3 regions of the Rhizobium sp. NZLR10 genome follow, and region 2 is predicted to be linked to each of the others. Evidence: predicted binding sites of a transcription regulator. Region 2 holds the regulator's gene; each other region holds the start of a gene.
The links. Region 2 encodes LexA, which represses DNA repair genes until DNA is damaged. Its sites were predicted from a motif close to TGTTCNNNNTGTGTTCNG; they were not measured.
Positions count from the first base shown of each region.

Region 1: a site for LexA is predicted at 6,547-6,564, ahead of HJB82_RS10260 (ImuA family protein). Genes of this name have one in related genera too.
Region 3: a site for LexA is predicted at 2,077-2,094, ahead of dnaE (DNA polymerase III subunit alpha). Genes of this name have one in related genera too.

Region 1 covers NZ_JABDWE010000005.1:198,677-208,968, reverse strand. The annotation lists gene HJB82_RS10275 (ornithine carbamoyltransferase) at 1-697, opposite strand, end outside; gene HJB82_RS10270 (error-prone DNA polymerase) at 1,045-4,308, opposite strand; gene HJB82_RS10265 (DNA polymerase Y family protein) at 4,308-5,822, opposite strand; gene HJB82_RS10260 (ImuA family protein) at 5,743-6,498, opposite strand; gene HJB82_RS10255 (hypothetical protein) at 6,787-7,131, shown strand; gene HJB82_RS10250 (DUF4062 domain-containing protein) at 7,133-9,571, shown strand; gene HJB82_RS10245 (PAN domain-containing protein) at 9,928-10,292, opposite strand, start outside.
Region 2 covers NZ_JABDWE010000002.1:214,148-224,439, reverse strand. The annotation lists gene pdhA (pyruvate dehydrogenase (acetyl-transferring) E1 component subunit alpha) at 1-945, opposite strand, end outside; gene HJB82_RS04310 (septum formation initiator family protein) at 1,091-1,411, opposite strand; gene eno (phosphopyruvate hydratase) at 1,550-2,824, opposite strand; gene kdsA (3-deoxy-8-phosphooctulonate synthase) at 2,966-3,811, opposite strand; gene HJB82_RS04295 (VOC family protein) at 3,808-4,704, opposite strand; gene lexA (transcriptional repressor LexA) at 4,901-5,620, shown strand; gene HJB82_RS04285 (ComEC/Rec2 family competence protein) at 5,601-8,030, opposite strand; gene gltA (citrate synthase) at 8,321-9,610, shown strand; gene lpxB (lipid-A-disaccharide synthase) at 9,644-10,292, opposite strand, start outside.
Region 3 covers NZ_JABDWE010000005.1:144,600-154,891, reverse strand. The annotation lists gene dnaE (DNA polymerase III subunit alpha) at 1-1,840, opposite strand, end outside; gene HJB82_RS10055 (DUF5680 domain-containing protein) at 2,342-2,806, shown strand; gene HJB82_RS10050 (ABC transporter ATP-binding protein) at 2,868-3,551, opposite strand; gene HJB82_RS10045 (lipoprotein-releasing ABC transporter permease subunit) at 3,566-4,870, opposite strand; gene proS (proline--tRNA ligase) at 4,886-6,208, opposite strand; gene HJB82_RS10035 (DUF1467 family protein) at 6,800-7,075, opposite strand; gene mce (methylmalonyl-CoA epimerase) at 7,320-7,724, opposite strand; gene HJB82_RS10025 (ribonuclease J) at 7,727-9,397, opposite strand; gene HJB82_RS10020 (biotin--[acetyl-CoA-carboxylase] ligase) at 9,415-10,179, opposite strand; gene nuoN (NADH-quinone oxidoreductase subunit NuoN) at 10,179-10,292, opposite strand, start outside.

The sequences.
Region 1 (10,292 bases), on a different contig from region 2:
TCACTTGATATTCAACTAACTCGCTTTCGTCGGCGTCTTTCGGCCAGGAGTCCGTGATAATGACATCCGCTTCGAGGACATGCCTAATATCCCGGCTGGTTTCGAAATTCGGGTTTAGCAGGTTGGGGTCCGTGACATGCCAGCGCTCCGGATACACTTGAACGACATGGATTGGCACGATCTTCGATGCCTCGACCCATGATCGAAAAATGTTTGCATCCGGGGCTATGCCGACAACTTTAAGTCCTGCCAATGATCCCCTGACGCTCTTGACGTACGCAAGATCGCCAAGGGTTTCACATGGATGATTGGTCCTTGTTCGTGCATTGATGACAGACGCATCCAGGAGGGATGCAAGCTCTTGCAAGGTGGCAAGTTCCTTTGTCCTGACGACGAGAAGGTCAAACCAATTGTCGAGATAACCCGCAAGGTCGGCAGTGGTCTCGCGAACATTGAAGCTGATGGGCGGTTGCGCGGAGATACCTCCCATAGCCTTCACGCCGAGATCGAAAGCGGCAGTATTCCGCCATCCTGTGTCATCGACGATAATACCAACCCGCTGCCCTCGCAGCGCTTGCGGCATGGTGCGGTCGGTCCAATGCTTTGCAAGCTGGCCAGCCCGCTCAATAATCGCGGTGATGGTGTCCAGCGGCAATGAATGGAACTCAAGGAAATCTTTGTTCGACTTAAAATCCATGGGTGCTTCCAATTTTTTTGCATTATCGCCGCAACCATTTAAATTGCAACTATGGTCAGCATTTTGTCTTTGATTGCAGCAACCTTTACGTTTGGCGCGGTTTTGTGGGTTATGCTGCCCGAGACCGGGAAGAGAACCGATTTCATGAAAGCGCCTCCGTCGTTCCACACAAGGCAGGCCAAAATCATACTTCCACTCATGGCTCTTGCGGTCGTTTTCGTTTTGTTTGCAGGATTAGCTAAATCTTGGGGATGGCCGTAAGCGGCGAACTTTGTCTGCTTCTGGCGCGAAGTGCCATTCAAAAGCGGTGCTCGAAAGTGCGGTAGACCGCAGTGTCAATATTCCTTTTAATGGAAGTTTCGGCTCTTCACCTTGAGCTGATCGATATGCAGATCGGGAATAAATATATCCCGCGACTTCATTCCTTGACCTGACGGATCGCGTGAATCCGGCCTGCCGGACGTACCATGAGCCAATTCGTCTCCCCTGCCCGTCGGCAGCCGAAATTCCAGATCGCGGTCCGCCAAGCCCTTAAGACTTCCTGAAAGATCGAACAGCTGCTGGGCCACCAAGTGGACGACATCGCCTTCCCTCTGAATGCGACCGTTGATCGCCAGCATCGACGCTCCCAATGCAACTCGCCGCGACCGCTCGAACAGCTTGGGCCAAATGACGACGTTCGCAACACCTGTCTCGTCTTCTATGGTCATGAAGATGACCCCCTTCGCGGAGCCCGGCCGTTGACGCACGAGAACCAGCCCGGCCGCCATCAGCCAGCGGCCGTCACGGGCCGACATCGCTTCCGTGCAGGTGACGATCCGACGTTCCGCAAGTTCTTGGCGCATGAAGCTGACCGGATGCTCCCGCAACGTCAGCCCGGTATGTCCGTAATCGAGAACGACGTTATGGCCCTCGGTCATCTGCATGAGTTCGACTGTCGGTTCCTGTTGCTCCGCAATGGTTCTGGCCTCCCTCTCCGCAGCCGCCGCAAAGAGCGGTAACGGCTCGTCCCGCAGTGCCTTTATCGCCCAGAGCGCATCGCGACGCTCCAATCCCAGGGAAGGTCGAAAAGCGTCCGCTTCCGCCAGCTCCACCAGCGATGCAGCCGGGACGCCCGACCGTCGCCACATGTCGTCGACACTGTCGAAGGGCTGGTCTGCGCGGGCGGCAACAATCCGGGCAACGTCCGCCGTTGCGAGGCCCCTGACCATGCGCATGCCGAGCCGGACCGCATGACGATCCGAGCCTTCGATGGGTTCGAGTGTGCAATCCCATCGTGATCGGTTGACGCAAATTGGCCGAACCTCAACGCCGTGCTCACGGCCATCTCGGACGATTTGGGCTGGCGCGTAGAATCCCATCGGCTGCGAATTCAGCAACGCCGCGCAGAAGACATCGGGGAAATGGCGCTTTATGTAGCTGGACGCATAGGCGATCAGAGCGAAACTCGCCGCATGACTCTCCGGAAAGCCATAGGACCCGAAACCTTCCAGCTGGCCGAAGGTGCGCTTCGCAAACTCCGGTGAATACCCGTTACGGATCATGCCGGAAACAAGCTTGTCCTCAAAACGCGAGACGCCGCCACTGAACTTGAAGGTGGCCATAGATTTCCGGAGTTGGTCGGCCTCTCCGCCCGTGAACCCGGCGCAGACCATAGCGACACGCATTGCGCTTTCCTGAAACAGCGGCACGCCGAGAGTTTTGTGAAGGACGGCTTCCAGTTCGGGCGTCGGGTATTCGACCTTCTCCTTGCCCTCTCGGCGGCGAAGATAGGGATGCACCATATCACCTTGGATCGGGCCTGGCCGCACGATAGCCACCTGGATGACGAGATCGTAAAACGTCCGAGGTTTCAACCTTGGCAGCATCGACATCTGCGCCCGGCTCTCGATCTGGAAGGTTCCGAGCGTATCGGCCCGTCGGATCATCGCGTAGGTCGCCGCGTCCTCCTGTGGGATCGTCGCGAGATCGAGATCAATGTCCTTCTTCTCGGCGAGCAACGCAAAGCTCTTGGCCATGCAAGTCAACATGCCGAGCGCCAGCACGTCGACCTTCATCATCTTCAGCGCCTCAACGTCATCCTTGTCCCACTCGATGACCTGGCGATCCACCATGGACGCTGGTTCGATAGGCACCAGGTCGTCGAGCCGGTCATGGGTCAACACGAAGCCACCAGGGTGTTGACCGAGATGACAGGGTGCTCCCATGAGCTGCTGCGCCAGTTGGAGCGTCAGAGCGAGCCGCCGGTCGTCAGGGTTGAGATTGAGGTCTCTGACCTGCTTTTCGCCGACGGCCTCCGACCAGGCCCAGACACCTGACGAGAGTGCCTTGATCAGGTCCTCAGGCAGACCCAATGCCTTGCCGACATCCCGGATCGCACGCTTGCTCCGATAGCGGGTGACCGTGGCGCAAAGTGCCGCCTTCTCTTTGCCGTAGGTGCGGTAAATCCACTGGATGACCTCCTCTCGCCGCTCGTGTTCAAAATCGACATCGATGTCCGGCGGCTCATCGCGTTCCTGGCTGATAAAGCGCTCGAACAGGAGGTCATTGGTTTCCGGATCAATGGATGTGATCCCCAACACGAAGCAGACAGCAGAGTTCGCAGCGGAACCACGTCCCTGACAGAGGATGCCCTGGGATCGAGCAAACCGGACGATGGAAAAAACCGTCAAAAAATAGGGGGCGTATCGCATCGTCTCGATGAGCGCGAGTTCGTGGCGGATCGTTTTTTCGACATGAGGTGGCAAGCCGTCCGGATAGCGATTGGGGATGCATTCGCGGACATAGTGCTCCAGCGATTGCTGGGCATCCATTCCCGGTAAAAGGGCTTCTTCAGGATACTGGTAGGTCAACTCTTCCAGGCTGAAGCGACAGCGATTGACAATCTCCATGGTCCTGGCGAGCGCTTCCGGATAACGCTTGAATAGACGCTCCATCTCTTCAGGCGGCTTTAGATACCTGTCCGCATGGCGCTCCCGCTCGAAGCCAACGTCATCAATAGTCGTTCTCGTCCTGATGCAGGTGACGACGTCCTGGAGCTGACGGCGACTCGGCTCATGAAACAGGACATCATTGGTGACCACGGTTTTCACCCGGTACCGAGCAGCCTTGTTCGAGATTTCATGCAGCCGCATCTGGTCGTTTGGTCGACGACGCAAACAGAGCGAAACATATGCCCGATCTTCGAACACTTCGGCCATTTTCCGAAGCTGGAATGCGAAGGTCTCGTCAGGAAGATCAGGCACGAGAACTCCAATCAACCCCTCGGAATAGAGCGCGACGTCCTCAAGAGTCAGGATGCATTTGGCTTTGCCACCCCTGCTCTTCCCGAGCGTCAGCAGCCTGGTCAGCCGAGAGTAGGCCGCCCGATCCGTCGGATAGACCAGGATCGACATACCGTCCTGCAGGTCAAGGCGGCAACCAACAACCAAACGGACGCCAGTTGCTCGCGATGCCTCCAGTGCCCGAACGATACCTGCCAGCGAATTGCGATCCACGATGCCGATTGCCTCGATGCCAAGGTCCTTGGCCGTAGCGAACAATTCGTCTGCAGACGATGCTCCGCGCAGGAAGCTGAAATGCGTTGTGACCTGGAGTTCGGCGTAGCGCATCAGGCAAATACCCCATGCAGGAACCACCGATGTGAGCCCGTATCCAGATCGACGCCATCACCTGATCGGTAAATCCAGTAGCGCTCACCCGCCTCATCCTCGACGACGAAGTAGTCGCGGACGGCAACCCATTCGGAGGTTCGCCGCCACCACTCGCCGTAAATGCGCTCCGGACCATCCGCCCGTTTGACGCGCCTGCGCTTGCCACGCCAGGTAAACCAGACAGGCGGATGGTCGGGTAGCAGAGCCATGACCTCGATGAGTTCGGGTTGATCCATCAGGCGCACGGGACGCGGCCAGATCAGTGGCCATGTGTGCCCCTCTTCGTCGGCAACTGGCGAGATGCGCTGCACCGAGCGTTCCGGCACATCGCTCGCAACAGGTGCCAGCCGATAGATGCGTTGTGTTCCACGGTTACCCAACACGTCGATCAGGGAGGTGACATCGATGTCAGTGGCCTCCACGAGACTGGAAACGATCTGTCTTTCGTTCAGCGGCTCCACCATAGTTGCCGCAAGACTAAGTCTCTCAATGCCAAAGCCGGGATCGATTTTCTCGATGCGATCATGGAGGATTTTCGTCAGCCAGGCGACATCTCGCACGGGCTTCGCCGTCCCTGCTCGCAGTGCCTGAATCGTGTTGTCGACCCGATGGACAATCAGGTCGGTGCGCCGGACACCTAGCCCCTTGGCCTGCAGTTCGAGACAGAGTGCTGCCACAAGCCGCGAAACATACTTCGCAATGGTTTCCGCAGCGCCGATTGGTTCGGCGAAGGCACGATGGACTTCGATGATCTCAGGACAGCGGATCGGATCAATGGGTTCAGCGACGCGGCCGAACATCTGGTCGAGACGACGGCCGATCTCTGGGCCGAAGCGCAGGGCAAGCGGCGCAAGAGGTGTCGCAGCCAGCTCGCCGACGGTTTTGAAGCCGAGCGTGCGTAGGCTGACTATCGCCTCGGCGCTCAGCCGCAGCGACGAAAGAGGAAGCCGTGCAACGGCATCTGCCGTTTTCCCTATTCGAATAACCTTCGTCTCCGCCCTCATGGACCGCGCCAGCCCGAATGCAGCTCCCCAGGTATCGGCAATGACAGCACAAGCTGGCAGACCGCGTGCACGAAACCGGTTCACGAGACCGGACAGCATCAGTTCCTCGCCACCTTGCAGATGATCGGCTCCTTCTGTGTCCATCACGATGCCATCAGGAGGATCGGCTGCCACAACCGGCGAGTATTGAGACAGCGCCCAGAGCGTCAGGCGTTCGAGTGCGGCAAGATCGGCGGCGGGATCGGCGTCAACCTTGTGCAAGCCCTGAACAAGCGCCTGCGCTTTTGCAGCGGCCATGCCAACGTGCAAACCGAGCTTGGCGGCATTCGTATCGACGGCGGACAGCCACCGCTTCGACCCACTCCGGGCGACAATGACAAGCGGCGCTTCAGCCGGAATGGAGGGATCGGCGCGTCTGACCCGATCCGTCGGCAGCGTCGGAAGAAATACTGATACGACCCTGGTCATCACATGCACCTATGACGAAATCTGCGCTCTCTCCTGCTTTCACCCTGATCAGTTCAGCCAGCCACCGCGCCCGGCCGATGCCTGGCACCGGAAGCGGCTCGGACGGCAGGACGGATATTCGCCATCTTGTTGCCGCAGCCGTCGGATGGCCAAAATCCCCAGCCTCGGCCTGCCGCCGCCATCGTCGGATAACCAACCCGATGGTGCCGGAGCCCTCGGCAGCAAGCTGGAGCCGCCGTGATATCGTCATGGGAAGCCGGACCACCTCGCCGACCACAGCCCCAAGCCCTCCGAACCTCAACGCTTCTTCGAAGCTTTCCAAGACGAACTCCTCTTTGACCGCTTCGACATAGATCACACGGTCAGGATGGAGGCCGACTTGGGCCAAGGCCGGTGCGAAGAGGTCGGGTCTAGCGAGGCACCAAACGACCTTGCCTTTGGTTCGGGCAGCAATCCCAGCGGCGAACAACGCTGCGGCCGCACCATCAATCGCGCCTGCTCCTCCCCCGGCGAATTCGTGCAATGCCCCATAGGCTAGCCCACCACCCGGAAGGTGCGCGTCGATGTCGGCCACTCCGAATGGGAGGACCGTTTTAGGACGAGCCACGGCCCCTTCAAGGTGCTGTATGCGATCTCGAAGGTCGGAAATGATGGGGTTTGCGCCGGTCTGCGCCATTCGGAGCCTTCTTCAAAATCAAGTTTTCATCTCACTCGAAAGCGAGTAGGTTCCCTATTTGTTCCCGATTTGAATGTGAGTCAATGTGCGTGCATCGGCGAGCACCTCCCCAACTGCAACCTGGCAGAATACTGCTGGAACCGAAGAACGAATGGATTCAATCCCCTATCGACAGACAATCCACAGGCACAAAAATGCCATCGATAAGAAAAAATACCTATGGGGAACGATCTGCGCTCCCCGCTCCTCAACTCATGCAACGCCGGTGTAAGTCCAGGAGAAAAGCCAATGACGGAGAATGTGGTCTCATTTGACGAGAGTCTGCAGAGATTGAAGAGTATCCCCTTCGGCGTCACTGTTGACGAACTTCGCATCACCTCGATAGGGACCAAAATCGTACTCGCGAAAAGCGAACTGCAGACGGTCCAAGCCTACATTGACGTCGTTTACGCGGGACGGATCACGGTGATGACGGATGATGGCGGTGAGCTACCTGGCGACACGCTTGCGCATTCCCAAGCAAAGCCTGTTCGCGGCCTGATGATCCGAACGTTTTCAGTGGACAAGATCAGCTGTGAGTTGAATATTTCAGCTACTGTGTTGGTATTGCACCGAAAGCAACCGGACCTCTAGCGTGTACCGTAAGATCGTAAAGATATTTCTTGGCTCGCCCGGCGACCTTGGGCCTGAACGACAGGCTGCATCCCGCATAGCCCAGGAGATTAATCGAAATCACGCGGACTTCTACAATGTCCAAGTAGAGTTGGTCGGCTGGGAGGACACGGTCTCCCGCTTTGGTCGCGCACAAGCCGTCATCAACCAAGACCTAGATCAATGCGAATATTTTGTTGGCGTCATGTGGCAGCGGTGGGGATCACCCCCGGGGGACGAGAACCATCCTTACACTTCCGGCTTCGAGGAGGAGTTTAAGCGCTCACTGAAACGGAGACTGAAGACCGGCACGCCAGAAATATCGCTGCTGTTCAAAGCGCCGGAAGAGAGCCGGATGCAGGACCCTGGTAAAGAGCTGACGAAGGTTCTTGAGTTCAAGAAGACAGTCATCGCTGACCAGAAGGTGTTGTTCCAGGAATTCAAAGAAATTCCTGATTTCGAGGTAAAGTTTCGGGCCCTTGTCACGGATTATGTTCAGAAGGGTATCATCGCCGAGCGCAAAACTGAGGAACAGACAGAAGCTGGTGGCAAAGGAGGCGCTGAAGGCGAACGCGAGACAACGCCGAGCAATCCTGAGATTCGTTTGTTCGGTGAAGAAGCAATCGACTTTGTCAGAGACCTAGTCTCAAGAGCTGATCCTGTCGAGAACGTCTCCGCCGCAGACTTGGCTCGCTTCCGTCTTCTTGGCATGGCGGTGAGCCGTAGCGGAAACGACTCCGAAACTTTGGGCGTCCACGACGCCAATCTAATCTTTAAAAACCGAGAGACTTTCAAGCTAACGCTCGCTGAGATTTCAGCTCTGCTCGTCGCTGGAGCGGCAAACATTGCTCACCAGAACGCGCCACTGTGGGGTTGGGTCTATCAAGCTGAAGATAGCCCTGGTGACGAATTGGTCTGGCAAGCGCTCATTCGCGAACCACCACTGAAGGTGTCGCTGATACAATGCCTCGCGAAGGCTCACAATCGCCTCGACTCGGAAGGCATTCCGCTCGGGCGAGACAGCCTGCTGAAGGCATGGCTGGAAAGCGAATCCGACGACGTTAAGAAGGCGACACTGGCTTATCTCGAAGAGTGCGGGACTCCGGCCGATCTTTCACTTCTTGACGAGACCATGGCCTCGACTGACACAACGATCAGTGAACACGCCGTCGTAGTTGCAGTCATGCTACTCGCTGAGACCGATACCGAGCGTGCTCTGGACCTTCTTGAGCGACATCAGAATTCCAATATCCCGCCGCGCCTGCTGAAGATTCTCTTCGCCCACCCGTCCCGTTTACGGACCGACAGATTATCGACCTTAACTGGACATCGTTCGTCCGAATTGAGAGCGATGGCGATCAAAACGCTCGTCGCCAGAGATGGTCTCGCTGAGGTGACGGCTTCCGTCTTGCTCGACGATCAGAACCCTGAAGTGAGGTTTCTCGCCCTTCAGACACTTCAAAAGAAACAGCGGAAATTTACGTCAGACGAGGCGCGAAAAATTCTCGTTCGCGAAAAAAATAAAGGATTCGGGCTCCTTATGGGCTCAACGACTGAGGGGGAGGAATTCTTCAGCAAATTTCTGCGGCAATCTTATTCCGCTTTTCCAAAGGAATCCCTGAGCGACTTAGTGGGGCGATCAGAAGTATACGAGTATGAAGCTGCATACGCGCTCTACGACAAACACTTCACAGAGCAGTTTGGTGAAATAGAGCGTAATTTAGAGGACGTGTTCGTTGCCGAATTCGGACGTCGATTACAGAATCTGACGGACCGAGTTGGACCTTCAAAGGAACTTGTTTCTCAAATTGAGGGGTTGTCGGCTTACCTTCGAGAACAAGCTTGCAAGGAGGTCTTCGAGATCGTCTGCCGACGGGGCGGCACTTCCGCCCTTGACCTAGTGCGTCGAGTGCTTGATCGAGACGAGCCAAAGTTTGCAGTAGAGGCGGTTTCTTTTTTGGAGCAACATGGCACCTGGGACGACGTCACCCGCATTGCAGCCCTTGTTGAGCGCCGAAATTACGCGCGTACAGGGTTTTTCCATGATGCGTCCAACGACTATAATGCCGCCGCAAACGCGATCCTCCGGCTCGCAAAATCACGTATTGCTGACCTCTTTACTCAATCGTTCTCAGCAGCGCTGCTCGCCCGACTGATTGCCGGTCTTACAAATAAGCAGTTCGCAGAGCTTAGCGATCTGACGATGTTGGCCTTCATGGCGCATGAAGACGATGCGGTTCGAAAAGCAGCCTCGTTGAAATCCGTGCTTAGCCTGACAAAGACACGTTGTCGGAGATTACTTGAAACCTACACCGGGGGCGACCAATACCGCTATTACAACGTGATCCATTGGCTTGACCTCGCAGTAAATACCCCAGCGGGCTTTGCGAAGCCTTTGGCGGCTAGAGAGGCTACCTTCTAAGTTTGGCCGTGATACTGCGAAAAAAGGAGCCCGGCCTAAGCCGGGCTGAAGAGGCGAGGCCCAACTTGGGGAAGGCAAATTAGTGGAAAAAATCCGCAATCAGCGTCCCGCAGATGAACGTCCCGGGTGGCGAGAAGGACGCTGTCGCAGGACTGCGATCAAGGATACCCAGCAAACCAGAGAATTGCCGTAAAGGCGAGCGATAGACCAGCAGACCAAGGCCGATGATCCCGCGCATGAACGTCGAACCTTGGCAGTGGTCGATGCCGCCTTTCCGACCGCTGCACGGCGTACGGCCAGTGCGGGCTGAGCAACCAGAACGGCGACCAGCAACCCAATTAGAGGATTTCGCCGCATCAATTCGACCGCGCTCCGGCAACCGACAACAGATTGTTGCGCGTTGGCTTTCGGACACTAAGCATGAAGCACATGCCATTTCGATAGTAGTTGAATCCCTGGCACGTCGGGGTAAGGATGCATTGATCCTGACAGGCAGCGAGCGACGAGCCGCCGAACTTGGCGAATGGCTTGGCCATAATCTCCACGTTCTTGCTGGTTCGGAAATCGAGCGCAGAACCAAAGTCCTGGCCGACGCGTCGAATGTCGCTATCGTTGCCTTTATACCCAGACACTGCCCCGCTGAACTGCAGAGCTTCGCTTGCCATACCTTTCAAGAAACATACATTGTGCGCTTCATTGAACGTGAAAGCGCGGCACCGAT
Region 2 (10,292 bases):
CGCCTTCAGATCGTCTTCGGAAGCCCAGCCCTTTTCGACGAGGCGTGCTTTCACCTGTTCGATCGGGTCATGTTCGGAGCGCATCTTCTGCACTTCGTCCTTGGAGCGATACTTCGCCGGGTCGGACATGGAGTGACCGCGATAACGATAGGTCAGCATTTCGAGAATGATCGGACCCTTGCCGGAGCGGCAATGTTCGAGCGCCTCGTCGGCCGCCGCCTTGACGGCGCGAACGTCCATGCCATCGACCTGAATGCCGGGGATGCCGAAGCCGGAACCGCGCAGCGAGTAGTTCGACTGGGCGGTGGCGCGCGCCGTCGACGTGCCCATGGCGTAGCGGTTGTTCTCGACGATATAGACGATCGGCAGCTTCCAGAGGGCCGCCATGTTGAAGCTCTCGTAGACCTGGCCCTGGTTGGCGGCGCCGTCGCCGAAATAGGCGATCGAGACATTGCCGTTGCCGCGGTAATGGTTGGCAAAGGCAAGACCGGTTCCGAGTGAAACCTGGGCACCGACGATGCCGTGACCGCCGTAGAAATGCTTTTCTTTCGAGAACATGTGCATCGAGCCGCCCTTCCCGTGGGAATAGCCGCTGCGGCGCCCGGTCAGTTCCGCCATGACGCCGCGCGCTTCCATGCCGGTTGCCAGCATGTGGCCGTGGTCGCGATAGGCGGTGATGACCTGGTCGCCTTCCTTCTGCGCCATCTGCATGCCGACGACGACAGCTTCCTGACCGATGTAGAGGTGGCAAAAGCCGCCGATGAAGCCCATGCCGTAAAGTTGGCCGGCCTTCTCCTCGAAGCGGCGGATCATCAGCATCTCGCGATAGGCCTTGAGCTCTTCATCGCGATCGAAGTCGGCTACCGGGCCTCCATTCGATGCTTTGGCTGCCGGTTTTGCTGCAGTTTTGCGGCTGGAAACGGTCGCGGTCTTTCGCGGCGCCATTCAACCCTCCCTATGGGTTTGTCGGTTCTTGGTGGCGCGTACCATAGGGAAGAAAGATGACCACAGCAATGCCATAATTGCATGGCTCATATTCAGCACTAAACAGTTGATTACATTTCGGAAATACCAATTAACCTGATTTCAGTTAATTGGAATAATGGTTGAATATGACGATCTCGTCCGCGCGCGACATGTTGAGCTGATAGCGCGCTTTTTCGTCCAGCATATCCTTGTCGAGCGAGCCGTCACTCAGCAGCGCGACCTGATTTTCCAGATGTTCGCGCTTCGCCTTCAAGATCGCAAGCTCTTTTTCACGCGCGACACGCTGATGCTCGAACGTCTCTGTTGCGCGCAGGCCGTAATCGCCATGAATGCAATGATAACCGAAATAGGAAAGGAAGGCGACCGTCATGGCCGGAATGACGAAGCGGCCGAACTTTCTCTTCTTATGATGCTTTGTCCACATACACGCATGCTCTTGAACGCATTACCAATTCGTTCAGCATAACGCGCAGAGATTAACCGTTCATTGACCGTAAAGACGGGCAACAAAAAACCCGCGCCGGAGAGGCGCGGGCTCAAGCCGTTTGAAAATCAGATTCGATCAGGCGCGGATGATCGAGCGGCCGGCATACTGAGCCTGCGGGCCCAGGCCCTCCTCGATGCGGATCAGCTGGTTGTACTTGGCGAGGCGGTCGGAACGCGACAGTGAGCCGGTCTTGATCTGGCCGCAGTTGGTGGCGACCGCGAGGTCGGCGATGGTCGAATCTTCGGTTTCGCCGGAGCGGTGGGACATGACGGCGGTATAGGCTGCCTTGTGCGCCGTGTTGACGGCGTCGAGCGTTTCCGTCAGCGAGCCGATCTGGTTGACCTTGACGAGGATCGAATTGGCGACGCCCATGCGAATGCCGTCGCGAAGACGAGCGGAGTTGGTGACGAAGAGATCGTCGCCGACGAGCTGGGTCTTCTTGCCGGCCAAGTCGGTCAGCGTCTTCCAGCCGTCCCAGTCGTCTTCGGCCATGCCGTCCTCGATCGAGATGATCGGGTACTTAGCAGCGAGTTCGGCCAGATATTCGGCCATGGCGCCCGATTCGAGCGTGCGGCCCTCGCCTTCAAGAACGTACTTGCCGTCCTTGAAGAATTCCGTCGAGGCGCAGTCAAGGCCGAGGCACATGTCGTCGCCCGGTGTATAGCCGGCTTTCTCGATCGACTTCATGATGAAGTCGAGAGCCTCGGGCGCGCTCTTCAGGCCGGGTGCAAAACCGCCTTCGTCGCCGACATTGGTGTTGTGGCCCTGCGCGGCCAGTTCCTTGCGGAGCGTATGGAAGACTTCCGAACCCATGCGTACGGCTTCAGCGATCGTATCGGCGCCGACCGGCAGGATCATGAATTCCTGGAAATCGATAGGATTGTCGGCATGGGCGCCGCCGTTGATGATGTTCATCATCGGAACCGGAAGCAGGCACGCGGACGCGCCGCCGACATAACGGTAGAGCGGCAGGCCGGAGGCCTGGGCGGCAGCCTTGGCGACGGCCAGCGATACGCCGAGAATGGCGTTGGCGCCGAGGCGCGACTTGTTCGGCGTGCCGTCGAGCTCGATCATGATGTTGTCGATCTGGATCTGGTTTTCGGCATCGATGCCGCCGATCGCGTCGAAGATCTCGGTGTTGGCGGCATCGACCGCCTTTTGCACACCCTTGCCGAGGTAGCGCTTGCCGCCGTCGCGCAGCTCGACCGCCTCATGCGCGCCGGTCGAAGCGCCCGAGGGAACGGCCGCGCGGCCCATGCTGCCGTCTTCGAGATAGACATCAACTTCGACGGTGGGGTTGCCACGGCTATCGAGAATCTCGCGGGCGATGATATCGGTGATTGCAGTCATGGGTTCTTCCTGCTCGGTGGGTGATCAATCGTTCGAAGCCTGTCATAATCGAAGGCGTGCAAATTACAATGGCGCATTGCGACACCCTCGACCTGCATGTCTGAACGTCGCTATAGCACGAACATGTCAGGCTTTTGACTGTCAGCCCTTGGCGACAGCATCGAAGGCGAGCAGCTTTTCCAAAAGCCGCGGCATGTCTTTGAGATAGACCATGTTCGGGCCGTCGGACGGTGCGTTGTCGGGGTCCTGATGGGTTTCGACGAACACGCCGGCGATACCGGTCGCCACCGCTGCGCGCGCCAGCGTTTCCACAAATTCCCGCTGACCACCGGAGGAATCGCCCTGCCCGCCCGGCTGCGCCACGGAATGCGTTGCATCGAAAACAACCGGCGCGCCCATCGACGCCATGATCGGCAGCGAGCGCATGTCGGAGACCAAAGTGTTATAACCGAAGGAGGCGCCGCGTTCGCACAGCAGCACGTTCGGATTGCCGCTGGCATTGAGCTTCTTCAGGACGTTTTTCATATCCCAGGGAGCGAGGAACTGGCCCTTCTTGACATTGACGGCGCGGCCGGTCTCGGCGGCGGCGATCAGAAGGTCGGTCTGGCGGCAGAGGAAAGCCGGGATCTGCAGGACATCGACCACTTTTGCCACCGCGGCGCATTGCTCGGCGGTGTGGACGTCGGTCAGGACGGGAAAACCGAACTCCTTCTTCAGGTCGGCGAAGATCTGCATGCCCTTTTCAAGCCCGATGCCGCGTTCGGCAGAGAGCGAGGTGCGGTTTGCCTTATCGAAGGAGCTCTTGTAGACGAGACCGATGCCGAGTTTGGCGCAAAGCTCCTTCAGTGTGCCGGCAACCATGAAGGCGTGGTCGCGGCTCTCCATCTGGCAAGGGCCGGCAATCAGCGACAGGCGGCCGGTATTGGAAAATGTGACCTGGCCTGCGCCCTCGCCGATCCTGACTTCGGAATTCGTATCAGTGCTCATCGTGTTTCCTCGAAGGCGAAGAGCGTGCCCTGCCCGGGCGCGGGCTTCACCAGAATGCGATTGTTCTTGCGCGTGTAGGTCACTCCGTTAGCAGCCAAATGCGCTTCTGTCACGGCAAGATCGGTGACGGCAAAGAGGATAGCCCGGCCGCGCAGGCCGCGGTCGGCGGATGCGACGGCGATCTCGAAATAGGCCTCCAGCCCTTCCGGCGTCATCAGGCTGATTTTCGCATTCGGCGCCGCGATATTAACGCCGAAACCGGTTTTCTCGACGGCCGATTGCGCCGTTGCAAGGCTGACGAAGGCGGCGAATGCAGAGGGGTCCGGCGCGCAAAGCGCGATCTCGGCAATGCCGGTGACGCCATTGGCATGCGTCTCTAGCGCACCGCGATCGGCCGGCAGAGGATTGATGCGCTCAACACAGAAGAGGAAGAAATCCGGCGCGCGCAACTCAGCGGCAAAGGCCAGCTTGAAGCCGGCCATGGTCTCGGAACCGTCCGGCATTTTCATCGGCCGGCTGAACTGCAGCATGTCGCCGGCGCTCGATCCGCTGCCGACGAAGCTCCGATGAGCGCGGCCGGCATCCCCGGTGCCGAACGCCACCGCCGAAAGCCCCTCCTCGCCACAGCGGAAGCGGAAGGCCCGATTGCGGGCGGTGAAGACATTGCCTTGCCGCGCCGATGCCTCGCTCTCCTCGCGGCTGGCGATACCGAGCGGCTCCAGATAGGTCTTGTCGGCAAAGAAGACGCAGGCATTCTCCGTTCCGAAGGGATGGCGGGCATCGGCGGCAACGGTGAAGCCAAGCTTGCCGAGCCTTTCGCGCGCCAGGTCGATATTGACAACGGGCAGCACGACATGATCCAGCGGGTGCGGTTTGGCCGAGTGCTCGTTCATGATATCCCTCCCTGAAACGCAAGAGGGTGCGACAGCGCCACCTTCAATGCAAGACATGTGCGCCAATCCGGCGAATGAAAATAAAAAACTCAACGAGTTGGCGGCAAGTTTTACGGAAATTTAGCTACTTGCGGAACACATATGGAACATATAGTGTTCTGTTCTGGATTTGTTTCAATCAAGGGGTCACACGTCGATGCTCACGCGCAAACAACAGGAGCTCCTGCTTTTCATTCATGAGCGCATGAAGGAATCCGGCATTCCGCCCTCTTTCGACGAAATGAAGGATGCCCTGGATCTGGCCTCGAAATCCGGCATTCATCGTTTGATCACAGCGCTTGAAGAGCGTGGCTTCATTCGCCGCCTACCGAACCGCGCCCGGGCGCTCGAGGTCATCAAGCTTCCGGAGGCCTACAGCCCGAGCATCCAGCCCCGGCGCGGCTTTTCGCCAAGCGTCATCGAGGGCAGCCTCGGCAAGCCGCAGCCGGTCGCCGCCCCCGCTCCTGCAAAACCGGTCGCCGATAACGGCAACTCCGTCTCCGTGCCGGTCATGGGCCGGATCGCTGCCGGCGTTCCGATCTCGGCGATCCAGAATAACACCCACGACATCGTCGTTCCCGCAGACATGCTCGGCTCCGGCGAACATTATGCGCTGGAGGTCAAGGGCGATTCGATGATCGACGCCGGCATCTTCGACGGCGACACGGTAATCATCCGCAACGGCAGCACCGCAAGTCCCGGCGACATTGTCGTTGCCCTGGTCGATGACGAAGAAGCGACGCTCAAACGTTTCCGCCGCAAGGGCGCCTCGATCGCGCTGGAGGCTGCCAATCCGGCTTATGAGACCCGGATTTTCGGGCCGGACCGCGTCAAGGTGCAGGGCAAGCTCGTCGGCCTCATTCGCCGCTATCACTGACATTGGAGAGGCCGGATTCGGCAAAACTGTTGCTGCGCCAGTCATAGGCGCGATGGCGCTTCCATGGGCGCGACAGGGTTTCGAATGCGGTCACGACCTCCAGGCCGGCATCGGCGAAGCGCAGCTCGACGGAGCCAGTCCTGCGCAGCGTCTCACCGGTAAAGAGCGTCGCTCCTGATCGGCAGCTGTTGAACCGCAGGCGGACCGACGTCACGACGATATCCGCCGCGTCGCAAGCCGGACCGAGATAGGCAGCGTTGTCGATGACGGCAACCACATGACCATTGCCGAGCCTTGATGTGCACCAGGCCTTTTTGACGCAGGAAAAGCGGTTTGCTTCACCACCGGCGACAGCCGCCCGCATCGCCGCCCTCGCTTCATTCTGCTGATCGCGGGAAAGCCTGACGCGGCGGTCGTCTCCCTCCGGCGGGACAGCGGGACCATCCAGCATTTTCGGCGGGAAATGCGTCGGCAGGACAAGTGCTCTCTGCCACTGATCGAAGATGAAATCCGGCGGGTTTTCGCGGTTGGAAGCGATTGCCGCAGCCGCGACCACTGCGACGAGACTGCCATCCTCCGAAATCACCAGATCCGGCGCCCGGGGAAGCGGCAGAAGCAGCACGCCGAGCGTAGAGACGGCGATAATCGATGTGCCGATATGGCGCAGCCGGGTGCGCAGCAGCGTCAGCAGCAGAAAGCCGGCCACGGCGACAGCGAAATACCAAGCCGGCAAGCGGCCGATGCCGATATCACCGCCCCAACCGGACACCGTTTTGGCGACCGCAATCACCAGGTCGAGGCCGAGGCCGACCACCTTCCAGAGCGGAACGTCCAGACCGAACGGCATGAGCAACATCGCCAGCAGCCCGGCCGGCATGACGATGAAGGAGATGATCGGCATCGTCGCGAGATTTGCCGGCAGCCCGTAAGCGGTCAGGCGATGAAAATGTTCGATCGAAAACAGCGCCGTGGAAAAACCGCCGATCAGCGAGGTCAGGAAGACGCCGCCGAAGAAGCCGGCGACGGCAACGACCGGTCGGAAGACCGGCAGTTTCAGCAAGGCGTTTTCGCGGACGCGCCGGTCCTTCCACAGTTGATAACCCGATACGAGTGCCAATGTCGCGGCAAAGGACATCTGGAAGCTCGGGCCCAAGACTTCGGACGGCGAAATGGCGATGATGACGAGCGCCGAGAGAACGACATTGCGCAGGCTGATCGACGGCCGGTCGAAGAAGACGGCGACCAGCATGATCGCCATCATGATGAAGGCACGTTCGGCCGAGACCCCGAAGCCGGAAATCAGGTAGTAGGCGGTGACGGCGCTGAGCGCGCCGGCGGCGGCGATCTTCTTTGTCGGATAGGCCTGAGCGACGCCCGGAAAAAGGCTGAGCAGCATCCGGAAGCCGACGAAGAAGATGCCGGCCGACAGCGCCATGTTGAGGCCGGAGATCGCGACAATATGAGCAAGGCCGGACTGGCGCAGCGCCTCCGTCGTCGCATTCGAGATGGCGCGTCGCTCGTCGGTCACCAAAGCAGCGGCAAAAGCGCCGGTGTCGCCGGGCAGGATCGATCGTATGCGGTCGCCAATGCTACTGCGCAGGCGGTAAAGCCATTCCAGCAGAGCTGCCGATGTCGATCTGGCAGCCTGCGGACCCGCCTCCAGATCCTTCTCTGGCGCACCGTAGAAGAAGCCGTTGGCGCCGATGCCATCGAAATAGGCACCGAAGGAGAAGTCGTTGAGCTCGGGAAGTGCGGGGCCTGCCGGCGGCGTCAGTCGTGCCCTGCCGGTGATGAGGTCGCCGATGTCGAAAGGCATGTCGGCGCCGCGGACGATCGCGGTTATGCGTCCCGGCGGCCGCTTCAACTCCGGCGCCTCCGTGCCGGTGACGGCAAGAATGTAGCGCCAGCGCCCACGGCCGTCGCCTTCTCGCCGCTCGACTCGGCCGGTCACTGTCGTCGTCACCGAGGAATCGAGGATCACCGTCGAAGCCCGCCAGCTCTCGAATTGTGCGCAGAGCATGCCGCCGGCCACGAGTGCAGGCGCCAGCAGCGTCGCCCGCAATGCCGCCCGGCTGCGGCCGACGATGAGAACCGCGATCGTCAGCACCAACAGAGAGAGCAGCGATGCAACAAGCGGAAATTCGGATGCCGCAACAAACCAGAAGGCCGCCCCGGCGCCGAGAAACACCGGCGAAAAAAGCAGCAAGCGGCCATGATCCGCCTCCTCGCCCAGCATGCGCATGCCGGCGCCAATCGATTGCCGGGCTGCGGCGAGCAGCCGGTGGCGCAAAGATGTCGTCGACTGCGTCCTGGTCGGCCGTATCACCACGATAGGCGGCGAAAAACCGGAGGGACCGGCTGAGCCGGCGCCTGCTTCCGGCCGCAATTCGACTGTCGTCACTTCCTGCATGTGCCGCCCAAGGTCACCCGCGAAGACGGCCAGAATGCATTCTCTAGTCAAATCCGGCAAGGATAATCGATTGAAATATGAGGGAAAATCGCCAGCGCCAAAACACTAAGCGAATCATTGGCTTCCGATATGCACGGGGCTCATCGCTGCAGTGCCTAAAAGGTGATACCGCAATGCACAAAATGCCGGCACGGTAACTTGGCATTAGCTTCACGATCATATAGCTATCGGTAAGGACGCTTAACCCCTATGGCGCTTTTATGGCGCCACCGCCATTTCGGAGGATCAGCATGACGGATCAAAGCGCTACAATAAAAATCGGTGACAAATCTGTCGACCTAGCCGTCAAAAGCGGCACGATCGGCCCGAGCGTCATCGATATCGGTGCCCTTTACAAGAACACGGCTTCCTTCACGTACGATCCGGGTTTCACCTCGACCGCATCCTGTGAATCGAAAATCACCTACATCGACGGCGACGAAGGTGTGCTGCTGCATCGCGGCTATCCGATCGAGCAACTGGCCGAGCATGGCGACTTCCTCGAGGTCTGCTATCTGCTTCTCTACGGCGAACTGCCGACCACCGTACAGAAGAAAGATTTCGATTATCGCGTCACGCACCACACCATGGTGCACGAGCAGATGAGCCGGTTCTTCACCGGCTTCCGCCGTGACGCCCATCCGATGGCCGTCATGTGCGGCTGCGTCGGCGCACTGTCGGCTTTCTATCATGACTCAACCGACATCACCGATCCGCACCAGCGCATGGTCGCCAGCCTGCGCATGATCGCCAAGATGCCGACGCTTGCGGCCATGGCTTACAAATACCATATCGGCCAGCCCTTCGTTTATCCGAAGAACGATCTCGACTACGCCTCGAACTTCCTGCGCATGTGTTTTGCCGTGCCTTGCGAAGAATATGTGGTCAATCCGGTGCTTGCCCGCGCCATGGATCGGATCTTCATCCTGCATGCCGATCACGAGCAGAACGCCTCGACTTCGACCGTGCGTCTCGCCGGTTCGTCGGGCGCCAATCCGTTCGCCTGCATCGCAGCCGGCATCGCCTGCCTCTGGGGGCCTGCGCATGGCGGCGCCAACGAAGCAGCGCTCAACATGCTGCATGAGATCGGCTCAGTCGACCACATTCCAGAATATATCGCCCGCGCCAAGGACAAGAACGATCCGTTCCGCCTGATGGGCTTCGGTCACCGCGTCTACAAGAACTATGATCCGCGCGCCAAGATCATGCAGAAGACGACGCATGAGGTGCTCGGCGAACTCGGCATCAAGGACGATCCGTTGCTCGAAGTGGCGATGGAGCTTGAGCGCATCGCGCTCACCGACGAATATTTCATCGAAAAGAAGCTCTATCCGAACATCGACTTCTATTCCGGCATCACGCTGAAGGCGCTGGGCTTCCCCACGACGATGTTCACCGTGCTCTTCGCGCTTGCCCGCACCGTCGGCTGGATCGCGCAGTGGAACGAGATGATCGAGGATCCGGAGCAGCGCATCGGCCGTCCGCGCCAGCTCTATGTCGGCGAACCGAAGCGTGACTACATTCCGGTTTCGAAGCGCTGATCGCTTCCCCAACCAACGAAAAACCCGGTCACCTCAGAAGCGACCGGGTTTTTTCTTTTTCAGCACGTCGAGAAGGATTTCGGCGGCATGTTCGCCGGGCGGTTTTTCGGTCTGCATGCGCTGCCAGATAAGATCATAACCTTCCTTCATCGCCTTGAGCTGGTAGGTATCGGCTGACAGTCTTTCTATCCAGCGTGCGAAACTTGCGCCGCGAACGATATCGTTCAGGTATTCCGGCACGACCGCGTAATCGGCAATCAGGTTTGGCAGCGCGCCTGTCCAGGTCTTGATGCCCGATGTCAGCAGACGCATGATCCAGTCGACCTTGTAGGCGGAGACGACGGGAACATCGGCAAGCGCCAGTTCAAGAATGACAGTTCCGGATGCCGCCATGGCTGCATCGGCTTCAGCGAAGGCCTGCCATTTTGCTTCCGCGCCGACCACGATCTCCGGCTTTACTTCCCATGCTGCCGTCAATTGGCGAACCAGCGCTTGCCTGTGCGTCACCGTCGGCAGAATAAAGCGCATCGGCCCATTGCGGGCGGCAAGTTCGCTTGCGGCGACTTCGAAATGCGGCAGGAGCTTCTGAATTTCGGAGGAGCGTGAGCCGGGCAGAAGAAGGATCGGGCCGTTGCCGGGCTGCCTGCCGGCGCGCAGGCGCCGGGTTTCCAACAGCGCAGGG
Region 3 (10,292 bases), on a different contig from region 2:
GGATCGCCGCGAGATCGACCTTGACGCCGAGCTTGGCGACAAAATCGACCGCGACCTTCAGCACCGTCAGCGTCTTCAGGCCAAGAAAGTCGAATTTGACCAGGCCGGCCTGCTCTACCCATTTCATGTTGAACTGGGTGACCGGCATGTCGGAGCGCGGATCGCGATACATCGGCACCAGCTTGGAAAGCGGGCGGTCGCCGATGACGATGCCGGCGGCATGCGTCGAGGCATGGCGGTAAAGCCCCTCGATCTTCTGGGCAATGTCGAGCAGGCGCGCGACGACCGGCTCCTTCGCCGCCTCCTCCTGCAGCTTCGGCTCCTCCTCGATCGCTTTGGACAGCGGCGTCGGATTGGCCGGATTGTTCGGCACGAGTTTGCAGATCTTGTCTACCTGGCCGTAAGGCATTTCCAGCACGCGGCCGACATCGCGAAGGGCGGCGCGCGCCTGCAGCGAACCGAAGGTGATGATCTGCGCCACCTGCTCGCGGCCATACTTGGCCTGGACGTAGCGGATCACCTCTTCGCGGCGGTCCTGGCAGAAGTCGATGTCGAAGTCCGGCATCGAGACGCGTTCCGGATTGAGGAAGCGCTCGAAGAGCAGCGAAAACCGCAGCGGATCGACGTCGGTGATCGTCAACGCGTAGGCGACCAGGGAACCTGCGCCCGAACCGCGGCCCGGGCCGACCGGTATATCCTGCTGCTTGGCCCATTTGATGAAGTCGGCAACGATCAGGAAGTACCCGGGAAAACGCATGCGCTCGATGACGCTGAGTTCAAAATCCAGTCGCTCGCGATATTCCTTTTCCTCGTAACCCGGCGACATGCCGAGCGTCGAAAGCCGCATGTCCAGCCCTTCGACTGCCTGGCGGCGCAGTTCGCTCGCCTCGGCGCGTTCGGCCTCCTCGGGATCGTCGGTCGCACCGGTGAAGCGCGGCAGGATCGGCTTTCGCGTCTTCAGCACGAAGGAGCAACGCTTGGCGATCTCGATGGTGTTTTCCAGCGCTTCCGGCAGATCGGCGAAGAGCTTGGCCATCTCGGCCCGGCTCTTCAGATAATGGTCCGGGGTCAGGCGAAAGCGGCTATCGTCGGAGACGATGGCATTGTGGGCGACCGCCATCAGCGCATCATGGGCGTCGTAATCGTCGCGTGTCGGAAAGAAGGCCTCGTTGGTCGCAACCAGCGGCAGGTCGTTGATATAGGCAAGCCCGACGATCCTCTGCTCATGGCGCTTGTCGTAGGTACCGTGCCGCTGCAGCTCGACATAGAGCCGGTCGCCAAAGAGACGCTTCAGCGCAAGCAGCCGGACTTCCGCCTGGGCTGCATGGCCCTCCTTGATCGCCACGTCGACAGGCCCGGTCAGGGCGCCGGTCAGGGCGATCAACCCTTCTGTGCCGGCCTCTTCCAGCCAGGAGGCCTTGATATGAATGGCCTGGTTGCTTTCGCCGCCGAGATAGGCGCGGCTGACGAGGTCGACGAGCCGTTCGTAACCGGCATCGGTGGCAGCGAGAAGAACGATCGACGGCAGCTTGATCAGGGCCTGCTGGCCGCCGCGCTTTTCCGTTTCCAGCCCGTCTTCCATGTCGATCGAGACCTGGCAGCCGATGATCGGCTGCAGGCCCTCCTCCATCGCTTTCTGGGAGAATTCCAGCGCGACGAACAGATTGTTGGTGTCGGTAATGGCGATCGCCGGCTGGCTGTCGCCGGTCGCCTTGTAAAGGATCTTCTTCAGCGGCAAGGCGCCTTCGAGAAGCGAATAGGCGGAGTGGACCCTCAGGTGGATGAAGCCCGGCGTGCCGCCGGTCACCTCAGCCGTTGAACCCTTTGCCGTATCCGCCATGCCATGCCTTCCCAATCACCCGAATGAATCGGACGCATTGTCGGCATAGAGGGCGAAGATGTCCAGAAGAAGTCCCGCGTCCGGACCGCATGATTGCCATGCGGTCCCCTGAAAAGTTTAGATTGCCATGACGATGAGCGAGAAGCTGGCAACGAACATTGCGATGGAGGTGAATGCTGCGATATCACGGATCATGTCAGTCATTTGGCTCTCCTTTACTTGTTATGTTTTCAATTTGTTCGATGTTTGTTCCGTTGTCAACAGGAATCTTTTCCTTCTTTCTTGCGTTAGAAAATCCCGGGATGCGCATTGCGATTCGGTAAGGTCCGGGACGCGATCTGATGAGGAGCGATGTTGTTTCGCGATCTGCCGTAGATCGTGACATGGTCGCCAGACGGCCGACCTCCTCTCAAGACGACCCGCTTGTCTCGGCTGATGTTCTTTTTTTGTTCTTTACAGATCACTGCATATTTGCCAGCATCCGGCCGAGAGGAGAACGACATGCTCGACATTGCGATGCTGAACGAATTCGTCGTGGAGGCGAAGGCTGCGACCTATGTCGGCAGCGGCGTGCCGCGCGCGCCCTGCCGGCCGGGTGCCCACGATATGGGCTATGAGCGCGGCGACTGGCGCTATCTCGACAGCTACTTCGGCGGCACCGATTTCGCCGGACAGGAGGTGGTGTGGTTTGCCGGCGAGCCCGTGTGGGTGATGAACTATTTCGGTTGGATCGTCGCACCAGATCTCATCGACGGCGCTACCGCCGGGGCGGTGATCAAAGCGGCACTTTCAGCCATGTATCGGCAGGGGCGCTTTCTCGGCGGGATGGAATTCGATCATCCAATGGGCCGCTATCTCGACCGCAGCGAAGGCGGTTGCGAGCGGTTCAGCGGCCACGAATGCATCATGGTAGACGGCCAGAAGGCCTATATGCTCGATTATCGCGGCGGGCTGGTCATCCCGTAATCGCCGCGTTAGATTTTGCAGCGTTATCCCGGAACCGCTGCACACGTCCGGGCGACATGCTCTAGAAATCGACGACCTTGCCATCCGCGATCGTCACGCGCCGATCCATGCGGCGGGCGAGCTCGTGATTGTGGGTGGCGATGAGGGCCGCGAGGCCGGACTGGCGCACCAGCGCTTCCAGCGCATCGAAGACGTAACTTGCCGTTTCCGGGTCGAGGTTGCCGGTCGGCTCGTCGGCAAGAAGCAAGCTCGGCGCATTGGCGACGGCGCGGGCGATCGCGACGCGCTGTTGCTCGCCGCCGGAAAGCTCGCCAGGGCGATGGGCGCCACGATGGCCGATGCGCATATAATCGAGAAGCTGGCCCGCCCGCTCACCGGCCTCCTTCCAGGACAGCCCAGCGATCAGCTGCGGCATCATGATGTTCTCGAGTGCGGAAAATTCCGGCAACAGGTGGTGGAATTGGTAGACGAAGCCGATCTCGCTGCGGCGGATCGCGGTGCGTTTCTCATCGCTCAGGCCGTCGCAGGCATGGCCGTTGATGCTGACTTCACCGCCATCGGGATGTTCCAAGAGGCCGGCGACATGCAGCAGGGTCGACTTGCCCGTGCCGGAGGGAGCAACGAGAGCGACGATCTCGCCTTTCGACAGCGAGAAATCCGCGCTCTTCAGTATCGGGAGCAGCGTATCGCCCTGCCCGTAATGGCGCTCGACGCCGGTAAGCTTGAGAACGACGTTGCGTTTCATGAAGGCGGCATTCCTTATTCGTAGCGCAGGGCCTGCACCGGATCGAGCCTGGAGGCGCGCCAGGCCGGGAAGATGGTCGCGATGAAGGAGAGCGTCAGCGCCATGACGACGATCGAGATCGTTTCGCTGAGATCCATCTCGGCCGGCAGCTGGCTGAGGAAATAGACCTGCGGATTGAAGATCACGGTGCCCGAAATCCAGGAGAAAAACTGGCGGATGGATTCGATGTTGACGCAGACGAGGACGCCGAGCAGAACGCCGGCAACGGTGCCGACGATACCGATCGCCGCCCCGGTCATGAAGAAGATGCGCATGATCGCGCCGGCGCTGGCGCCCATGGTGCGCAGAATGGCGATATCGCTGCCCTTGTCCTTCACCAGCATGATGAGGCCGGAGATGATGTTCAACGCCGCGACAAGCACGATCAGCGTCAGAATCATGAACATGACGTTGCGCTCGACCTGCAGCGCCGAAAAGAAGGTCTGATTGCGCTGGCGCCAGTCGGTGAGGTTGATCTGGCGGCCTGCCGCTTCCTCCACCTTGGGCCTCAGAGTGTCGATATCGTCGGGGTGGTCGACGAAAAGCTCGATCGACTGCACCAGTCCCTCGGCATTGAAATAAAGCTGCGCTTCCTCGAGCGGCATGAAGATGATCGAGGAATCATATTCCGACATGCCGATCTCGAAGAGGCCGGAGATCTTGTAGGACTTGACGCGCGGGCTGACGCCCATCGGCGTAATGTCACCATCCGGCGAGGTCAGGGTGATGAGGTCGCCGACGCTCAGGCCGAGTTGGTTGGCCATGCCGGTGCCGATCAGCACGCCTTGGCCGGAGGCATAACCCACCATGTCGCCTGATTTGATGTTGTCGGAGATGGTCTTCAGCTTGGTCAAGTCCTCGGCGCGGGCGCCGCGCACCAAAGCACCGGTGCTGCCGCCAGCTTGGGCCGAGGCAAGCACCTGGCCTTCTACCAAGGGCAGCGCCATTTTGACGCCGGGCACGGCGGCCAACCTGCTGGAGAGGTCGGGATAATCGGTGAAGGGACCATCGGACGGCTGGACGATCATGTGGCCGTTAATGCCGAGGATGCGCGAGACGAGCTCGGTGCGGAAGCCGTTCATCACGGCCATGACGATGATCAGCGTCGCAACGCCGAGCGTGATGCCGACGAAGGAAAAGCCGGCGATGACCGAGATGAAGGCTTCCTTGCGGCGGGCGCGCAGATAGCGCCACGCCACGAGGCGTTCGAAGGTGGAAAATGGCTTGCCAGCCGGACCCAAGCCGGATTTTGAACTCCGGTCCACTGCTGCCTCTGCCATTTCGCCTCCGTTTCCTTAAGCCACGAACCTGTTGATCGCCGCTTCGATGGTCATCGTTTCGCGGGCGCCGGTCTTGCGGTCCTTCACCTCGACTTCGCCGTTGGCGACCGCGCGCGGGCCGGCGATGATCTGGACGGGCACACCGATCAGGTCGGCGGTCGCGAATTTCGTGCCGGCCCGGTCGTCGGTATCGTCGTAGAGCACATCCTTGCCGGCCTTGGTCAGCGCGGCATAGATCAGCTCGCAGGTATCGTCGCAGGCCTGATCGCCTGCCTTCATGTTGATCACCACGACATCAAAGGGCGCCACCGATGCCGGCCAGATGATTCCGTTGTCGTCATGCGAGGCTTCGATGATGGCGGGAACAAGGCGCGTCGGGCCGATACCGTAGGAACCCATGTGAACGAAATGTTCCTTGCCGTCGGGTCCCTGCACTTTCGCGCCCATCGGCTCGGAATATTTCGTGCCGAAATAGAAGATATGGCCGACCTCGATGCCGCGCGCCGAAAGGCGGTCGCCTTCGGGAACGGCGTTGAAAGCCGCCTCGTCATGCATTTCCGAGGTCGCCGCATAGAGCGATGTCCATTTGTCGAAGATCGCCTGCAGGCCTTCGACGCTGTCGAAATCCGTGCGTTCGTCGGGCGTATCAAAGCCGACGAAATCCTTGTGGCAGAACACCTCGGATTCGCCGGTGTCGGCGAGGATAATGAATTCATGGCTGAGCTTGCCGCCGATCGGGCCGGTATCGGCGCGCATCGGAATGGCGCGCAGGCCGAGCCGGTCGAAGGTTCTGAGGTAGGCGGCGAACATCTTGTTGTAGGAATGCTCCGCCGCTTCACGCGTCAGATCGAAGGAATAGGCATCCTTCATCATGAATTCGCGCGAGCGCATGGTGCCGAAGCGCGGGCGGATCTCGTCGCGGAACTTCAGCTGGATGTGATAGAGATTGAGCGGCAGGTCCTTGTACGACTTGACGGAGGAGCGGAAAATATCCGTCACCATCTCCTCGTTGGTGGGGCCATAGAGCATCGGCCGATCCTGGCGGTCCTTGATGCGCAGCATCTCCTTGCCGTAGGCGTCGTAGCGGCCGCTCTCCTGCCAGAGTTCGGCCGACTGCAGGGTCGGCATCGAAAGCTCGATGGCGCCGGCGCGGTTCTGCTCGTCGCGGATAATGGCGTTGACCTTGTCGAGCACGCGCTTGCCGAGCGGCAGCCAGGAATAGATGCCCTGCGACTGCTGGCGGATCATGCCGGCGCGCAGCATCAGCCGGTGGGAGACGATTTCCGCTTCCTTGGGGTTTTCCTTGAGGATGGGCATGAAATAGCGGGACAGACGCATGGCGGATTCCGAAGCAGTTGAGATCCCGCCGTAAGCGGAATCGAAAGACAGTGGTGGATGTCGGGAGCGTTCATAGCCGCTTCGCGGCAGGAAGGAAACCCGCAACGAACGTTGGCAACCTCCCCGAAGCGCATGTTCGCAGCCGCAAAATGGAAGGGCGTCGAAAAGCGCGTGTTTATAAGGACTTGAACGAAAATCTTGTCAACAGAAAAATTTTACTAGAGTGTAGCAAAAATGCAAAAAAAGCTAATGACAAAGCCCAATGTTTGAGCTAGCTTTAGCTCACAAAACAGGCAAGAGAGATAAATTCTTGCCAAATTCGCGGTCAAGTCTTGGGAGGATCAGATCTTAGGCGCGCTCGTCGCTGCCCCGGCAACGGTTACAGATCACGCGATACTTAAAACAAGGCTTTTAGCCTTGTTTTTTTTTGGCTTTTCGACTTCACCTACCCTAAAAATCCAGACAACTTCCGTAAGGGAATGATCCTCATTCCGTTACGCCAGCTCTTTGCCGCAACAGCATGACGCTGGTGTGACGAAGTTCGCTTTTTGGTGATATACATCTGCCCAAAGTTTGGGCAAAAGCTAGCTCTTAATAGAAGCTCGGCCCGAGTTGTGGAAGAGCATCGAAGCCCCAGCCGAAATAGGTGTCGCAGACATACCAGAGGCCGTAGATCAGAGCGGAAATCAGCGTCGTCAACGAAAAGACGAAGGCGGCACGAAACCGGCTGGGCGCGCTCGGAACGGTGCCGAAAACGACGTCATTGTCCTCAGCCTGGGTGCGCAGGCCGATCGGCAGGACGGCAAACAGCGTCATCCACCAGACGATAAAGTAGACGGCAAATCCCTGAAGAAATGTCTGGAGCATTGTGGTTCCCGGTGGTGTCGCGCTAAAGCGCGTCGCGATCTTTCAGATTCGCTCCTTGCGCTTTAGCTCTTTGTTTTACGCATGTCGTTGCCGCAAAACCGCTGCACACTTTTGCGCGACATGCTTTAGAGGGCGGCGACAGACGTTCTGTCACTTTGAGTTAGGCGCCCTTATACGGCGGAATGGCAGCCAACTCAAAGCGGATGACGCGCATAGCCGCCTCGGAGGCATTCTGCCGCAGGGGTCACGCCTGTTCGAGTTCGATCAGCGTGCCGAAGAAATCCTTGGGATGCAGAAACAGCACCGGTTTGCCATGCGCGCCGGTTTTCGGCTGGCCGTCGCCGAGCACCCTTGCCCCGGCCTCGACCAACCGGTCACGGGCGAGAATAATATCATCCACCTCGTAGCAGATATGGTGCATGCCGCCAGACGGGTTCTTTTCGAGGAAGGCTCCGATCGGCGAGGTATCGCCGAGCGGTTGCAGCAATTCGACCTTGGTGTTCGGCAATTCGACGAAGACGACGGTGACGCCGTGTTCCGGCAGAGCCTGCGGCTGCGATACGGCAGCGCCTAGCGTGTCACGATAGGCGGCCGTTGCCGCGGCCAGATCGGCGACGGCAATGGCGACATGGTTCACGCGGCCAAGCATGGTCAGACCTTGGTGACGAAGGCGGTGACGACCGGCTTCTTGCCCCAGACCTGGTTCGCGGCGGAGCGGATGGCCCGGCGCACGGCCTCCTGCAGCATGTCGATATCCTTGCGACGGGCGCGCGGAATGCTTTCGATGGCGCTGATCGCCGCTTCGAAGAGCGTATCTTCCATCTCCTCGCCCTCGACGTCGTAGACCGGCAGGCCGATCGAAACGAGATCGGGATCACCGACGATGTCATAGCGGGCGTCGAGCACGACGCTGACCGCGACATGGCCGACATAGGAAAGCTTCTTGCGCTCGCCGATCCCCATCTCGTCGAAATCGCCGATCAGCGTACCGTCCTTGTAGATGCGACCATGTGGCGCCTGGCCGATCACCTCGGCGGGACCGGGCGCCAGCCGCAGAATATCGCCGTTGCGCACGCGCGGCACCAGGGCGATGCCGGATTGCTCGGCAAGCTCCTTGTGCGCCGTCAGATGCGTCGCCTCGCCATGCACCGGCACGACGATCTTCGGCCGCGTCCACTCGTACATCCGTTGCAACTCGTTGCGGCGGGGATGGCCGGAGACGTGAACCAGCGCCTCGGTATCGGTGATGATGTGCACACCCTGCTCGACGAGGCCGTTCTTGATGTCCTGGATCGCCTTCTCGTTGCCGGGAATGGAGCGCGAGGAAAACACGACGATATCGCCGGCCGCAAATGCCACATTGCGCATCTCGTCGCGGGAAAGCTTGGCAAGCGCTGCCCGCGCCTCGCCCTGGCTGCCGGTCAGAATGACGACGACCTTGTCGCGCGGGATGTAGCCGTATTCGTCCTCGGAGATGAAAGGCTTCACGCCCTCCATCAGGCCGATATCCTGGGCAACGTCGACGACCCGCTTCAGCGAGCTGCCGAGCAGCAGCACTTCGCGGCCTGCCGCTTCAGCAGCCTCGGCAACGGTGCGGATGCGCCCGACATTCGACGAGAAGGTGGTGATCGCCACCCGCCCTTCGGCATTCTCGATGATCTTGCGCAGGCTTTCCGACACATCCTTTTCGGAGGGCGAAACGCCGTCGCGTAGCGCGTTGGTGGAATCGCACATCAGCGCCAGAACGCCCTCGTCGCCGAGCTGACGGAACCGCGTCTCATCGGTCAGAGGGCCGAGCGAAGGCTCGTGGTCGATCTTCCAGTCGCCGGTATGGATGACATTGCCGACTGGCGTGCGGATCATCAGCGACATCGGCTCGGGGATCGAATGGTTGACGGCCACACCTTCGATGCTGAAGGGGCCGACATTGATGGTGTCGCCTGCCTTGAACGGCGTCACCGGCACTTCGCCGATCCTGGCCTTTTCGAAATTGCGCTTGGCTTCGAGCAGACCAGCGGTAAAGCCCGAGGCATAGACCGGCACATTGAGCCCGGGCCAGAGATCGGCGAGCGCGCCATAATGATCTTCATGGGCATGGGTGATGATGATCGCCTTGAGGTTCTTGCGTTCACTGGCGAGGAAACGGATATCGGGCAGGACGAGGTCGACGCCCGGCAGGTCGGGGCCGGGAAAGGTAACGCCGCAATCGACCATGATCCATTGGCGATGCTCGGGCGGGCCGTAGCCATAAAGAGCGAGATTCATGCCGATCTCGCCAACGCCGCCCAGAGGCAGGAATACCAACTCGTCCTGTTTCGCCATAATTTTCGTTTTTTCCGCTATCTAAAAAACACATCACCGGCAGCAATGGGCATCATCCTGCCAGTGCCGGTATCGAGCATCAACAAGCCATTATCATCAATTCCGGCGAATTGTCCGGAAATCGATCGGTCCGGCAAATTCACCGTGATCTTTTCGCCGATGCCGCAGGCGATGGTGCGCCAACGCGCCGTGATCTCGCCGACGCCGCGGCCCTGGTCCCATTGATCAAGCACCTCCGCCATCGCCGCGAAGAGATGGGCGAAAAGCTCCTCCGGCGAGGCCGCACTTGCATGCTGACGCAGGCAGGTGACGGGGTAGAGCGGATTGTCCGGCATTACCGAGACGTTGATGCCGATGCCGACGATCAGCGCGTAGCGACCATCCGGGAGCCCCTCGCCTTCGACGAGAATGCCGCAAGTCTTCTTTCGGCCGATGAGGATGTCGTTCGGCCATTTGATCTCGAGCGGCTCGGCGCCCGGCGGCAGCACCTGGCGGATCGCCTGGTGCACGGCAACGGCAACGGCAAGCGGCAAAGAGCTCAGGCGCTCCATTGGCGCCGGGTCGATCAGCAGAAGAGAGGCGTAGAGATTGCCGCTTTCGGAAACCCAAAGCCTGCCGCGGCGGCCGCGGCCGCCGGTCTGCCGTTCGGCCGTCACCCAGAGATTGCCGCCATCACCCGCCCGAGCCCGGGCGAGGCATTCGCTGTTGGTGGACGATGTTTCCGACAGAGCCTCGTGCCTGAAATCGCCGAGCGATATCCGGCGCCGTCCGTCGGAAGTCATCAAAAGAGCGTCGCGGCGGCAAGCTCGGCCGCACCGCCGATCGGGCCGCCGATCAAGACATAGGCGGTGACGAACAGACCGGAGAGACCGAAGACCAGACGCAACGAACCGGA